DNA from 4 places in the Clostridium hominis genome. Region 1 is predicted to be linked to each of the others. Evidence: riboswitches for the same ligand, from Rfam matches in the RefSeq annotation. Region 1 holds a riboswitch; each other region holds the start of a gene.

Region 1 (4,015 bases):
GATTACCTAAAGAGGTAGTTCCACTTACTTTAGTAAAGCCTTTATCAGGAAGTGGAGCTATGGGAATATTTACAGATATACTTAAGAATTATGGACCAGATACCTTTATTGGATTAGTGGCATCAGTAATAATGGGAACTACAGAAACTATTTTTTATACTGTAACAGTATATTTTGGAGCGGTAAAAATAAAAAAGGTTAGACATACTGTTTGGGCTGCAGTTATGGCTGATATGACAGCAATTATTATGGCGATACTAATGGTTAAAATTCTTATATTTTAAAACTATATGGAAAAATTTTGTTTTTATAGGTATAATATTTATTAATTGTAGCAGTTAATTAAAAAGAAAAGGAGCATAAATTATATGAAAGCAGATTTTTTTAAATGTAATAGGGCAAGATTACTAGAAAAGATAAAAGATAATTCTATTGTGATTTTATTTGCAGGTAATGCACCTAAAAAGACTGCAGATGAGGCTTATCCATTTACACCTAATAGAAATTTTTATTATTCTACAGGTATAAGTGAAGAAAATCATATTCTTGTAATGAGTAAAATAAATGGAACTACTAAAACTACTTTATTTATAAAAGATATAGATCTTGACTTAGAAAGATGGATAGGAAAGAGTATTCGTAAGGAAGAAGCTACAGAAATTAGCGGAATTGAAGATGTAAAATTTAAAAGCCAATTTGAATCAGATATTCATAGACAACTTTGTTTAAAAGAAGAAATAAACTTATATTTAGATTTAGAGAGAGATAGTATTTCTTCGTCAGTTAGCATTGCACATGAGTTTGCCCAAAATATAGTTTCTAAATATCCACAAGTAATGATTAAAAACGTATTTAGTATATTTGGAGAATTAAGATTAGTAAAAAGCGAAGAAGAAGTTGATAACATAAAGAAAGCTATATCAATAACAATTGAAGGTATTGAAGCTTTAATGAAAAATTCTAAACCTGGTATGAAGGAATATCAATTAGAATCATATTTTGATTTCGTATGTAAAAATAATGGTGTAAAAGATTTAGCTTTTAAGACTATTGCAGCGGCAGGAAAAAATGCAGCTACATTACACTATGTATCAAATGATGCAGAATTAAAAGATGGAGATTTAATTCAATTTGATTTAGGAGCACAATATAATTTTTATAATGCAGATATATCAAGAGCATTTCCTGTGAACGGGAAATTTACAGAAAGGCAAAAGGCTGTTTATAATGCTGTGTTAAAGGTTAATGAAGAAATAATTAATGATATTAAACCAGGTAAGACGTTTAAAGAGATAAATAATAAAGCTACTGATTTAATAGCTGAAGAGTGTATTAAATTAGGACTTATAAAAGAAAAGTCAGAGGTTAGCAAGTACTATTTCCATAGTATAGGACATAGCTTAGGCCTAGATACTCATGATTTAGAAACTCCTCATAGAGATATAACATTCAAGGAAGGTGTAGTATATACAGTAGAGCCTGGAATTTATATTGAAGAAGAAAATATAGGTATAAGAATAGAGGATGATGTTCTTGTAACTGAGGATGGAGTAATAAATCTAACAAGTAAAATGATAAAGACAGTGGAAGAAATAGAAAATTTTATGGCTAAATATAATAATATTGAGTAAATATATTAAAAAAGTTATAAAATGGTATTGTCAAAAACGAATATAATGTGTATAATGATATTAAATTAATCGTGAATAAATAAAGGTAGAGGCGCGGTACTTAATAGTACTATTAACGAGGTAAGCACTTTGAGTTAATAGGAAAGGAATTATCGCCGAAGCATACAACTGATGCTTTAAGGTTGTATAGCTGGGGATGTATATAAGATATACATCACTGTCACAAACTTGTTTTTGTGGTGAGCTATCATTTGAGGAAGACCTAAATTATTTTAATGCAATTTTAGGGCCTTGAGTGTTAACTCAAGGCTCTTTTTAATTGCACAAAAGCAAAACCCTTTAATTATTCACAAAAGAAATATATTAGATTAAGGGGGAAACAAAAAATGAAAAAGACAGGATTTAGAGTAATTCTACTGACAATGATTATTTTCACATTATCAACAACAATGGCATTCGCTAGTGAGTTAGAACCAGCAGCGGTTAATGCAGAAAGATTTGGATTATTAACTTTAATACCACCAATAGTGGCTATAGTATTAGCATTTATAACTAAGAATGTTGTAATTTCTTTATTTATAGGTATTTTATCAGGCAGCTTTTTAGTTAGCCTTACAGGACATAATGTGTTTTATGCACTTATACAAGCGTTTTTAGATTTTGTAACTAGAGCATTAAATTCTTTAGCAGATCCATGGAATGCAGGAATAATACTTCAGGTATTAGCAATTGGAGGAGTTATTAATCTAGTTGGGAAAATGGGTGGAGCAAAGGCAATAGCTGAAGCTTTAGCAAAAAAAGCAAAGACTGCAAAAAGTACTCAATTAATAACTTGGTTATTAGGATTATTCGTATTCTTTGATGATTATGCAAATTCTCTTATAGTTGGACCTATAATGCGTCCTGTAGCTGATAAAATGAAGATTTCAAGAGAAAGATTAGCGTTTATAATAGATGCAACTGCAGCACCAGTAGCAGGGCTTGCAATAATATCAACTTGGATTGGATTAGAAGTTAGTTTAATAGGTGAAGGATTTAATCAAATAGGTGTAGAAGCAAGTGGATTCGGGGTATTCCTTCAAACTATACCATATAGATTTTATAACATATTAATTCTTGCATTTATAGTTATAACAGCTGTTACTTTAAAAGAATTTGGGCCAATGAGAAAAGCTGAAATAGCGGCAAGAAAGAGAAATAAACATGTAGTTGAAGAAGTTGCAGCATCATCTTCTCAGATGGATGAATTAGAACCAAAAGAAGGTGTAAAACTTAGTATATGGAATGCAATTATTCCAATAGGAACATTAATTATTTCTGCATTAGTAGCATTTTATTACAGTGGATATAGTTCAATAATGGGCGGAGATAATGTAGCGCTTCAACAATTAATGTCTAATTCACCTATGTCATTTACAGGAATAATGGAAGCTTTCTCAGCAGCGGATGCTTCAGTAGCACTATTCCAATCAGCATTATTTGCATCGGTTGTAACTATAATTATGGCTGTTTGTAAAAAGATATTTACTTTAAGTGAGGCTATAGATACTTGGATAGATGGAATGAAAGGATTAATTATTACAGGAGTTATTCTTATATTAGCCTGGTCTTTAGGATCAGTAATTAAGGAACTTGGAACTGCATACTATTTAGTTGAAGCATTAAAGGGAGCTATACCAGCATTCTTATTACCAAGTTTAATATTCGTTCTAGGAGCAGTAATATCATTCTCAACTGGAACAGCATATGGAACAATGAGTATATTAATGCCGTTAGCAATTCCTCTTGCACATTCAATTAATCCTGAAATGTCATTTATAGTAGTTTGTACAAGTGCAGTATTAACAGGAGCAATTTTTGGAGATCACTGTTCACCAATTTCAGATACAACAATACTTTCATCAATGGGAGCAGGATGTAACCACATAAATCATGTTAATACCCAAATATGGTATTCATTATTTGTAGCTGTAATAACAATAGTATTTGGATATATTCCAGCAGGTTTAGGATTACCTATATATCTAGTATTACCATTATCACTAGTTGCAGTATACGTTGGGGTACAGATATTTGGTAAGAAGGTAGATGAAGCTACTATAGAAGCGGAAAGTGGCGCTTTAGCAAAGTAATAAAATAAATAAGGGCTATTTTAAGAAGGTTGTACTTGGGGTACAACCTTCTTTTAGATTATTTAAAGTTTTAAAATTAAAATTTATATGAACGCAAAGATTAATTTTACATAATATAGTATAATTGTATTATAAAGTTGTTTAAGTGAAATAAGGGGGCATTATGGCAGTTTGGCAATTATTAATTATTTATGAGATAATACCAATAGTTTTATGGGGATTTGCATGGTATTATGAGAATAGTTATTCGCA
Region 2 (4,015 bases), on a different contig from region 1:
ATATTTTTTCTTATATCAAAAATATAGATTCAAACAATAAATTAAAATTAATACTTATTAAAACATAACATCATTTCTTAAAACATCTTCGTAAGTTTCTCTTTTAACTGCTAATCTTGCTATACCATCTTTTACAAATACAACTGATGGTTTAGGAATTCTATTATAATTACTAGCCATTGTATAGTTATAAGCCCCTGTACTTAAAACAGCTAGTATATCATTTCTTTTTACCTCTGGAAGAACTATATCCTTAATTATAATATCACCTGATTCACAGCATTTACCTGCTATTGTATATTCAATATTTGTATTACTTTCAAGCTTATTAGCTACTACAGCTTCATATTTTGCATCATATAATGCAGTTCTAATATTATCTGTCATTCCCCCATCAACAAAAATATAATTTTTCTCCCCATAAGTTTTCTTTGTTCCACCAATCTTATATAAAGTTGTTCCTGCATTTGCAATGATAGATCTTCCTGGCTCTATCATTATTTTAGGAATAGCCAAATTATGTTTTGAACATTCTTCTTTAGTGGAAACTACCATATTACTTAAAAAATTACCTAGCTCTATAGGTGAATCTCCTTCACAATAATAAACTCCAAAACCTCCACCCATATTTAACTCTCTAGTAACAAAATCGCACTTTTCCTTTATCCTACTTATAAAATCAATCATAACTGAAACACTCATATAAAAAGATGTCTCTTGAAATATTTGTGATCCTATATGACAATGAAATCCTCTTAAAGTAACTCTTTCACTCTTCATAAAGCTTTTTATTACTTCATATATATCTTCACTAAATATAGATTCTCCAAACTTAGAATCATTTTTTGATGTTTGGATATATTCATGAGTATGAGCATCAACTCCTGGGTTCACCCTCAAAAGAACATCAATATTTTTATCTAATTCATCACATAACTCTTGAATCAACTCTAGCTCATATCTGTTATCTACAACTATTCTTCCAATATTCGATTCTATAGCTAATCTAAGCTCTTCTTCTGTTTTATTATTTCCGTGCATGTAAACCCTATTTAATGGAAAATTGCTCCTAATAGCTGTATAAAGTTCTCCTCCTGATACTACATCTAGTGATAAACCTTCTTCTTCAATTACCTTACAAATAGCTAGGTTTAAAAATGCTTTAGAGGCATATATAACTTCTGTTTCTATTCCATACGATTTAAAATTTTCTTTAAAAGTTCTACAATTTCTTCTAACTAATTCTTCATCTATTACATATAACGGTGTACCATATTCTTTTGCTAAATCAACAGCATCACACATTCCTATTTCTAAGTTCCCATTTTGATTTTTTTTCATAGTTCCAAATAATTTCATTTTATATCCTCCTATTTACTAAATTTAACCTGAATAAGTTAGTAAATAAAAAAAACAGTCATGAGCAAAAGGCACTCATGACTGTTTTAAAATAATATAAAACAAAACCTTCTGCCCCAACAAGATGTAGCTCTTCTTTATGAAAATTGGGCAATTCTCATAAGACAGTTCTATGCTTCTTAAACATAGCCCCAATAAATAGACTTTTATCTATCCATTTCGGCGATGGACCCTTTCCTATAACTCTTTCTCATAACATTCCAATGAGTAGCTTTAATCTAATAAATATTAGCTTAAAGTTTTCAGTTACAGTACTGATGACAATCGCGGCCTCTACATCAAGTTGTTTACAACATATTCAATTTACTTTAACTTAAACCAAGTTTAGCATTAATTTACATTAATGTCAAATAATTTTTTCATCTTTGATTTTAGTTTATTATATGCTTTAAAAAGTGTTACAACTTAATCTTTTTTTCTTATCTAATAGATATTTTTTCTTATTTCTCTGATATATATGCTGTTTTATTATTTCCAAAAAACATTTGCTCCCATAATGCATCACTTTGAAAAATTTCTTTACCTTCTTCTGATTCTACAGTTAATCTAACATTTCCAACACATCTAAGATATGTTGGGTTTATCTTTTCAGAAATTGCCAATAAAATTTCGCTATAAGATAATCCCATAACATTTAAAAGTGATGACGCGAAAATATCTTTCTCTCTAAAAAATTCAATAGTATACTTTACTCCATTATCATCTTTGCAAATAAATGTTATATTATTATCTATAAATTTCTTAGTTAAATCATGCTCTTTTGTATTATTCCTTTCGATCTTAGTTTTCTCTTCATCCTCTAGTAGTACTTCATCATTCTTAGCAATAAACATAGTAGCTGACCTTAAATAATCATATTTCTGCTCAGCTATAATATCATTAGCGATTATTGTGTATGGCCCTACCTTAGCTCTACACCAATACCAATGATTAATTATTTTATTCATCTCAACATTTCCCCAATTATGATCGTGATACCCATTACCTTCTAGCTCTAAACTTAATCCCCCTACTTTTACATATCCTGAAACTTTTGCACTTGGTTGTGCTACTAACCATGCAAAATATAATTTTTCATCCTCGCCAAAAAATGTATATCCTGTTTTAGGTCTATACATAGAAAGGTCGCTTTTCATAACACAATCATATTGAACTAACTCATCTTTAAAATGAACATGATAACTTCCATTTTCATACTTTATAAAGCTATCTCCTATTTTTACATAACAACTCTCTTTTGATGCATCGATCATTTTAGTATTCTCACTTATTGTTCTACATATTGTTTGTCCATTAGGTAGCGTAACATCTAAAGTAGCTGTAGGTTTTCCCGATCCCTTAACATCAAACCTATCTTTTGTATAAAATATAACTACAAATTTGCAACCATTAGTATACTCTGCATCAAAGTACCACCATTCATATGAATTTCTATCTCCAGATGTTCTAAGACCATCTTCCCATATTTCTATTTCCTTACTAAGACCTAAAGATTCATAGTAACTATAGTCTTTAGCTAAAAATACTCTTTCGTTCATATCACTTTCTCCTCATATCGTATAAGATATACATATGAGTTTTTTTGTCATAATGTGATTTATAGTAAACATATTTTAAAATTATTGAAAAAAGTAGTATTAAAATAATAAACTATTACTTTAATACTACTTTAAAACAAAAGATTACTTATCTTCTATTGTTTTGTTCTTTTTTAGCTTTTCTACAAGCAGCACATCTTGTTGGCTCATTTGTAAAGCCTTTTTCCTTGTAGAATTCTTGTTCTCCTGTAGTAAATACGAATTCTTGTCCGCAGTCTCTACATACTAAAGTTTTGTCTGACATTTTATTTCCTCCTGAATTTAACACTTGTTCTTTCTCAGTTTTCCCTACGAAATGAAATATATACATATTTTAAGAAAATAATTAATTTTCTTTTTCTTCTTCGCTTAACAAACTATTTTCCACATAATCTTTTGTTGATATTTGATTCAAAAGCTCCTCTTTTATTCTTTTAACTTGATCAGAAATTTCACTTTCTTTATTGAATTCTAATCCCCCTAATTTTTCACTTAATAAAAGCATCATTAGTGACTCAAATGCATTTGTGCCTACCCCATCACTGCTTCCGCTAGCATTTACTAATGTCTTAGGAACTATATCAACCTTTCCATCCTTAATAGCATTTGCAAATGATGACATAACGTCATTTATAACTTTATATTGTGGTCCCCCATAAGCATTAACTTGTTCTTTAGCTGCTATAGCTTTAGATATACCTACTCTAGCTTCTTTATCAGCCTCAGCCTCTGCAGTAACCTTAATTTTAAATGCTTCAGCTTCTGATTGCTTCTTAACTTTATAAGCATCTGCCTCAGAAAGTTTTTGTATTTTCTCTGCATCCTGCCTTGCTTTCATCAACTCAGCTTTACCTTGATTTTCTTGAATTCTAATATTTATATCAGATTCAGTTAATGTAGTTTGTTGTTTAGCTACAGCTTCTGCCTCTCTTAACTCTTTCTCCTTTTCAGCTGCTTTTTGTTGGGTTTCATATGTTTGTAGTTGTTCCCTAGCTATTTGTCTACTTCTTAATTGAGTT
Region 3 (4,015 bases), on a different contig from region 1:
ATATCTTTTAACTGAAGTGTATCTCCAAAGATAGGAAATAGCTTTCCTTTAACTTCCCCGACTAATACTCCATCACTAAGGATATAATAATGCTTTCTAAACGAAAATAATTTTTTCTCCATAGTTATCTCATCAGAAAGTTCTATTATCTCTTCAAAACTCTGTGTTTTAGGATTTATTATATCTGTAGATTCTTTCCCAAAAATCCTAATCTTTTGAGCAATGTAAAATCCTAAAGTCCATAAAAGTATAAATATAAGTATTCCACATACTACCTTAACAAATTTATTTACTATTCTCATTCTTCCCCCGACAAATATAAGTTTTTAGATAATTGTACCATTGTGAAATTACACTATCAAGTTATTAAACTGTAAACTCTCTTGATTTAATTTAATAATCCTTATATAAAAAGTGCCTACAGTAAACATAAATTTACCGTAAGCACTTTCCTCTTCACCGTGAATATTTCTTTTTAAATCTTTGCTTGTACCACTATGCTCCTATAAAGCCTACAATTAGGTATAAAACTATTGTAAGTGCTGATACTGTTAACGCATATGGAGCTTGTGTTTTTACGTGATCTAAATGATCTGCTGCTGCTCCTGTAGATGCTAGTATTGTTGTATCTGACAATGGTGAACAGTGATCCCCAAATACTCCTCCACCTGCTACTGCTGATATAGTTGCTAATACTAGCATATTTATCTCTCCCCCTGAGAAGCCAAAAGCTAAAGGTACTGCTATGGGCATAACTATCGCAAATGTTCCCCATGAAGTTCCTGTAGAGAATGCTATTACTGCAGCTATAATAAATGTTAAAGCTGGTAATACAACAGCACTCATCCATCCACTTGTAATCTCTATTATATAGTATGCTGTTCCCATTTCCTTACTTAACTCATTTATTGAATAAGAAAGTGCTAATATTATAATAGCTGGCATAACACCTTTCATACCTCTTACAGCAGTGTCCATAATATCTTTAAAAGGTATACCTTTAATTCGCATAACTATTCCTAAGAATACTACTGCAGCCATAAAAGCTTCCATAGTCTTAGCTGATCCTAAAACTATATATGTTCCTATTGCAATAGATATAACTATTAAAACAGGCGCTATAAAGTTTAAAAATACATTTATCTTATAACCTGGATAAGCTTGTGTTTCTGTTAATTCTTCACCTACTAAAGGCTCTGCTCCATCTCTTAATACTTTACCTTCATTTATAGCTCTTTCCTCTGACTTTTTCATTGGTCCAAAGTCTGGAATCACCTTAGTTGCTATAAGTCCAACCATTAAAACAGCCCCTATGGCATAGAAGTTAAAGAATGATGACTTAACAAAAGTACTCATTGCCATTTCTTGATTTATAATTGGCCCCATTCCAACTAATAATCCTGATAAATATACTGCCCAACCAGTTATAGGTACTAATACACTTACTGGTGCTGAAGTAGAGTCCGCAATATACGCTAACTTATCTCTTGATATTTTAGCCTTATCTGATAAACTTCTCATAGTTGAACCTACAAATAATGGACTAAAATAATCACTAAAGAATACAAACATTCCCATAACCCATGATGTTAACTGTATCTTAACTCTACTTAAGTTTTTCTTTCTCATAATTTCTGTAAATCCTTGAATTGCCCCTGTACGTTGAAAGAATGCTATTAATATCCCTATAAATAACTCTAAAAGTAAAATCCAAGAAAAACTAGTAGTTCCTAACGATCTTTTAAGTAAGTCCGGAAATGCTAATAATCCATTTCCCGTTAATAAAACTCCTATAAAAATCGATACAAATAACGAAAATATAGTGTTTCTAGTTTTAAACGCCAGTACTATAGCAAGTATTGGCGGCAATATCGATATAATCCCCAAGTGCGTTCCCGCTTCCATATATAAAGTCCTCCTCTTTATTCATTTGCTTATTGCTAATTTGCTTCTGTTGTAGTTGCTTTAGGTGCTATATCCATTTTTGCCCCAACTAAACCTAAAACATCTTCTGGTGTTGTCCATTCTCTATTTTGAATAACACTTGTCTCTTCATGAGTAAGAACTCCTTTATAAGCAGTTAAGCTTCTTCTTAAGAATCCATCTCTTCTACAAGCTTCCTTAATTCCATTGTTAGCTATTGATCTAATATGTGGCAATACACTTGCTGCATATGCAATAGAAGTTGTATGAGCTGCTGCCCCTGGTATATTATCTACACCATAATGAATTACCCCATTAACTTCATAAACTGGATTTTCGTGAGTTGTTGGTCTATAAGTTTCTATTGCCCCACCAACATCTGCACTAATATCAACTATTACTGTTCCTTTTTTCATTAAGCCAAGCATTTCTTCAGTAATTAAATGGTCTTTTCTATGCTTCGGCCATTTAACACAATTTACTACTAAATCTGTAGTTGGTAATAATGATTTTATGTTTGATTGATTTGAGAACATAGTTCTTACATTTGCAGGATATAACTCTTGACAAGCTCTCATAGATCCTATATTTATATCCATGACTGTAACTTGAGCTCCTAATGAAGCTAAAGTTTGTATTGCACCTTTACCAACAATTCCTGCACCTAATACTATTGCATTAGCTCCTGGTGCTCCACCGATACCCATTACTAATTTACCGATTCCTCCATTGTTATTAAGTAAGTAATTTACCCCCATTAAAGCCCCTAGCTTTCCTGCAACTTCACAGTTTGGAGAACCATATCTATGTGTATCCTCTGCTGTAAATGCTATTACTTCTTTATCTAGTAACACATCAACCTCTTCTCTGTTAGCAGCAGGATGTATACAAGTGAATAAAATTTGATCTTTTCTTAATAAATCATATTCTTCTGGGAAGAACTCTTTAACTTTAAGTATCATATCACAAGTTGAGTAAATCTCTTCTCTAGTTTCTACAATCTTAGCCCCTGACTTTTTATAATCTTCATCATAAAATCCAGCATTGTATCCAGCATTAGATTGAACCCAAACCTCATGTCCATCATTTATAAGTTCTTCTACTTCTACAGGTGTTACAATAACCCTTGATTCTCCTGGTTTAATTTCTTTTAAAGCTCCTATTAACATCTTTTTCCCCCTTAATCTTATTGCTTGTCCTTTGTTTTAGGATAATAAGGACTATATATAATATTAATTACCCATCTTCATATAGTTTTGAAGATGCAGCTGACAATATTAAAATATAGAATTATAATTGCCTGCTAAATAAATATTAACTTTTATACTTTTTGACCCCAATGTATAATATTTAACTCATTTTTTGTATAAAAAAAACCTTAAGTGTTCACTTAAGGTATGAAGTATACAACAAAATATTGTAATTTCCTTAAATGATAGCACTCCACAAAACGTGACAGTCATATAGATATTATCTATACACCCAAAATAAAGCTTTAAAGCATTAGCTATATCCTTCGGCGATAAATCCTTTTGTAGTAACTCACAGCTGCTTAGCTCATTACAACTACTATTAAGTATCGCTCCTCTATCTTCTAATTATTCTATTTGTTACCATAATAACCTATTCCTATATATTTTTCAATATATATTTTTCAATATTTTTATAAAATTGCAATTTTACCTTTTAAAAATTGCATTTTAACTTTTTTTACTAATTAAGCAAATATAAAAACCCTCCATAAATTCATTTGGAATAATCCTAATAGATTTACCTATTCTCTCATCATAAACCTTATCCTTAAAAGAAATTATTCCACTTTTATAGTTAGTTATATTTAAATTTATAGTCAAAATTTCTGCATCTTTATGCCTTTTTAGTAAATAATTTATTACTTCTTCATTTTCTTGTGGCGAAATTGTACATGTTGAATATAATATAATCCCGCCTTTTTTCAATGCAACAAAAGCTGATTGTATAAGCTCTTTTTGTACCTTTACGAAAGGACTATTCTTTAATAGCTTAAGTTTTTTAGTATTTTTAATATTAATTGTCCCCTCTCCTGAACATGGTACATCAAGAAGTATTTTAT
Region 4 (4,015 bases), on a different contig from region 1:
CAAATAGAATCTACTGTAGTAAAAAATGAGTTTAGGGGAAACAGATTGCAGAAAGTTATTTGTGAAGAGTTAGAAAAGATAGCAAGGGAAAAAGAGAATACTATATTAACTTCTACAGCATCACCGTATAATAAATTTAGTGTTAATACTTTTATAGATTTAGGGTATGAGATAAAGGTAGAGAAAGTAAAATATGGAGGATTAAAAAGATACGTAATGATGAAAAAATTAAGTCAGCCAAATAAATAAGTAAGGAGTAAGTAAAGTATGAGATATGTGATAGTGTGTGCAATTAAAGGGGAAGCAGGAGATTTTAATAATAATTTAAGAAAAGATATATTAAAAAAGTTTAATGCTAAGTCTTCAAAGCTTCCAGCTCATTTTACTATAAAAGCTCCCTTTGAATACGATGGAAGTATTATAGATTTAGAAAACAATATTGAAGCATTTTGTAAGAGAGAGAGAAGTCAACCTTTTAGATTAAACAATTATAATCATTTTGATAATAGGGTTATTTATATGGATGTAGATATGTCAAAAGAAGGAAAGATGTTACATGATAGGCTTATTGAAGAGATAGATAAGTCTTCATATATTAATTTTACAAAAACTGATGGTAAGGATAAGGTGTTTCATGTTACTTTATCCTCAAAAAAATTACCTCCCATTTATGAAGAAGTATGGAACTATGTAAATCAGTATAAATTTGATTTTAAATGTAATTTTGATAACATAACAATTTATAAATGGGAAGAGAATACTTGGAAAATTTATAGAGAATTTCTTTTATTATTGTAAATTTAAATTATATAAATGAATCATTAATGCTACTAATACCATTAAACCAAACATAACGAAGATAGCTAATTTATTAATCTCTTTATTTTTTCTTTTTTTTATTTCTTCAAATTTTAATATGTCTTCTGATGTCATAGTTCTTAATGTTATTCTGTAGTAATTTGCTTTTTTAAAGCGAAGAATATTCATTTTTAAATTACCTCCAAAATTATGTAATCATAAGGATAATACTATTATAACACTTATTACCATAAAAAGGAAATTGCGTTACTTAAATGATTAACATTATGTTAGATAAATCATATATTTTAGTATCAAAAGAAAAAGTATATCTAAAGTATTAACAATATTTTTATTAATAATATGCTAAAATACAATTATTAGTGTTAATTTTCAACATTAGGGAGGCTTAATAGTGAATAGTTTAGATAAAGATTTTTATTTAGAAAAATACCCTCATATAGAGGAATATATAGAAAGAAGTAATATTGATTTTAAAGAGTTGCAAAAAATATATAATGACTTTGTAAAATTTGAGAACTCTTATGAAACTCAAGCAGATTTTATAGCTAATATATTACGTTCCAATGAAAATATACATTCTGTTAAATCAAGAATAAAAGATCCAGAAAGATTAATTGAAAAGATTATAAGAAAAACGGAAGATAGGAAAGTTAAAAATGGAAAAGATTTTCATTTTAATGTAGATAATTATAAAAATGAGATAACAGATTTAATTGGAATAAGAGTTTTACATATATTTAAAGACCAATGGAAAGATATACATGACTTTATAGTAAAGACATGGAATGTAGTTGAAATAACAGCAAACATAAGAGATGGAGACGATAGATATATATTTGATGATTTAGGTATAGAAGTAAGGTCACGACAATCAGGTTATAGATCAGTTCATTACTTAGTAGAATGTTATCCTACAAATCAAAAGGTTATAGCTGAAATTCAAGTTAGAACTATCTTTGAAGAGGGGTATGGGGAGATAGATCATAGGCTTAGATATTCTCATCATGAGATTCCGGAAATATTAAAATCTAATTTATTATTATTTAATAGGATAGTTGGAAGTGCTGATGAAATGGCTTCATTAATAAATATGTTAAATAATAACCTTGGAGATAAGGAGAATTATTATGAAAATAAGCTAAAGGAAAAAGAAGAAGAAATACAAAGATTAAAAGAGGAATTAAAAAAGTATCAAACTAACAAATAAAAAACTTGTAGAAATATGCCTAATGATGTATAATTATGCATATAAAAATTTAATAATATGTAGATAGAGGTTGCGGTATTTAATAGTATCTTTGCAAGAAAATTAAGCATAAGTGCAAAATGAAAGGAAATATCGCCGAAACAAATAACTGAGGCTTTAAGGTTATTATGTTGGGGTTATACAGAATATGTATAACACTGTCATAATCAAATGATTATGGAGGGCTATCACTGAAGTGTATTTTAAATAAGGTATTAATACTGAATTTATAAGAGTCTTAAGTGATAAGCTTAAGGCTTTTTTGTTTATTCTAGAAAGATAAAAAACAATAGGAGGATGAAGATGTTAAATTTACAGAAGAAAAGAGAAAAATCAGAGGATGTTATGAAAAAAGAAATGAAAATGCCTCATACTTTAGTTATAATTTTTGGAATTATAATTTTAGTATCAATAGCAACTTACTTTGTTCCAGGTGGAGCTTATGAAAGAGTTGTAAATGAAGCAGGGAAAACTGTAGTTGTAGATGGAACTTTTAGCTATGTAGAAAGCAATCCACAAGGAATATTTGCAGTACTACAAGCACCACTAGAAGGGATTATGAGTGCAGCTGAGATAATTGCATTTTTATTTGTAGTTGGAGGAGCTATAAATGTTGTATCAAGAACTAAAGCTATTGATCTTGGTATAGTTAGATTAGTTAATAAATTAAAAGGTAAAGAAATATTAATAATACCAATATTAACACTTATATTTTCTATTGGTGGAGCAGTTTTTGGTATGTCAGAAGAAGCAATACCATTTATAACGCTTTTACTTCCACTTATGTTAGCATTAGGTTACGATAGTATATTAACTGTTGCAGTTACATATTTTGCGTGTATATTAGGTTTCTCAACAGCAATGCTAAATCCATTTACAGTACATATTGCCCAAAATATAGCTGGTGTAGAAGTAGGTTCAGGAGTTGGATTCCGTACAGTAGTATGGGCTATTACAACAGCTGTTGGTATAGCATTCTTAATGTATTATGCTAATAAGATTAAAAAAGATCCAACAAAGAGTTTAGTTTATGAATCAGACAGAAAGAAAAAGGAAAAACTAGAAGTTAATATTCATAGTCATGAAGATTTTACTATAAAGCATAAAGCTATATTATCTCTTTTAGCAGTAGCTATAGGAGTTATAGTTTGGGGAGTATTAGTTAAGGGATTCTATATTTCTGAAATAGCAGCAGTATTTTTAGCAATGGGATTATGTTCAGGTATTGTTGGAAGATTATCACTTAACGATATGGCAGAGGCATTTATAGAAGGTGCAAAAGGAATGATTGGGGCAGCTGTAATAATAGGTTGTGCTAAAGGAATAGTTATAATTGCAGAAAATGCTCAAATAATAGATACAGTTTTACATGGTTTAGTTGGATTAATTGGTAATTTACCATCATTAATAGCTGCATATTTAATGTATATAGTTCAAATGATAGTAAACTTCTTTGTTATTTCAGGTTCAGCACAAGCTGCTGTAACTATGCCATTACTTGCACCACTTGGAGATTTGGTAGGGGTACAAAGACAATTATCAGTCTTAATATTCCAATTAGGAGATGGCTTCTCAAATGCAATATTCCCAACATCAGGAATATTAATAGCGTCATTAGGATTAGCTGGAGTTCCATATTCTAAATGGGTAAAATGGATACTTCCAATACAAGCAATAATATTCTTATTAAGCTTAGGATTTATAACTGTTGCAATGATGATAAATTGGATGTAAAAAAATTTAAGACTCAAAATTCAAATAAGTTTTACTTATTAAAATAGGAGAGGCTGCTTAGGCAGCTTCTAAATTATATATAAAAATATTAATTAATTTAGGGGAGTTAAAGATGAAAGAGAGATTAACTAGTGAAGGACAAAAAATACATAAAAGACTAATAGAAATAAGCGATTATATATATGAAAATCCAGAGTTAGGAAACGAAGAGTA

Evidence for each region. A riboswitch is a leader RNA that binds a small molecule or an ion and turns the genes downstream of it on or off. The one in region 1 is predicted to bind lysine.
Region 2: another riboswitch for lysine. It lies ahead of lysA (diaminopimelate decarboxylase); the one in region 1 lies ahead of H8S20_RS13620 (Na+/H+ antiporter NhaC family protein).
Region 3: another riboswitch for lysine. It lies ahead of H8S20_RS04655 (alanine dehydrogenase); the one in region 1 lies ahead of H8S20_RS13620 (Na+/H+ antiporter NhaC family protein).
Region 4: another riboswitch for lysine. It lies ahead of H8S20_RS16185 (YfcC family protein); the one in region 1 lies ahead of H8S20_RS13620 (Na+/H+ antiporter NhaC family protein).

What each region holds. Positions count from the first base shown of each region.
Region 1 is NZ_JACOOO010000031.1:72,847-76,861, forward strand. It holds gene H8S20_RS13610 (spore maturation protein) at 1-284, shown strand, start outside; gene H8S20_RS13615 (aminopeptidase P family protein) at 369-1,631, shown strand; lysine riboswitch at 1,710-1,886, shown strand; gene H8S20_RS13620 (Na+/H+ antiporter NhaC family protein) at 2,018-3,763, shown strand; gene H8S20_RS13625 (SdpI family protein) at 3,927-4,015, shown strand, end outside.
Region 2 is NZ_JACOOO010000001.1:77,655-81,669, reverse strand. It holds gene lysA (diaminopimelate decarboxylase) at 58-1,359, opposite strand; lysine riboswitch at 1,479-1,703, opposite strand; gene H8S20_RS00365 (hypothetical protein) at 1,860-2,957, opposite strand; gene H8S20_RS00360 (zinc-ribbon domain-containing protein) at 3,106-3,261, opposite strand; gene H8S20_RS00355 (SPFH domain-containing protein) at 3,343-4,015, opposite strand, start outside.
Region 3 is NZ_JACOOO010000005.1:4,237-8,251, forward strand. It holds gene H8S20_RS04645 (hypothetical protein) at 1-302, opposite strand, end outside; gene H8S20_RS04650 (Na+/H+ antiporter NhaC family protein) at 496-1,905, opposite strand; gene H8S20_RS04655 (alanine dehydrogenase) at 1,941-3,092, opposite strand; lysine riboswitch at 3,352-3,521, opposite strand; gene H8S20_RS04660 (RsmB/NOP family class I SAM-dependent RNA methyltransferase) at 3,624-4,015, opposite strand, start outside.
Region 4 is NZ_JACOOO010000038.1:30,378-34,392, forward strand. It holds gene H8S20_RS16165 (GNAT family N-acetyltransferase) at 1-249, shown strand, start outside; gene H8S20_RS16170 (2'-5' RNA ligase family protein) at 268-798, shown strand; gene H8S20_RS16175 (hypothetical protein) at 790-987, opposite strand; gene H8S20_RS16180 (RelA/SpoT domain-containing protein) at 1,214-2,029, shown strand; lysine riboswitch at 2,086-2,264, shown strand; gene H8S20_RS16185 (YfcC family protein) at 2,372-3,802, shown strand; gene H8S20_RS16190 (M20 family metallopeptidase) at 3,915-4,015, shown strand, end outside.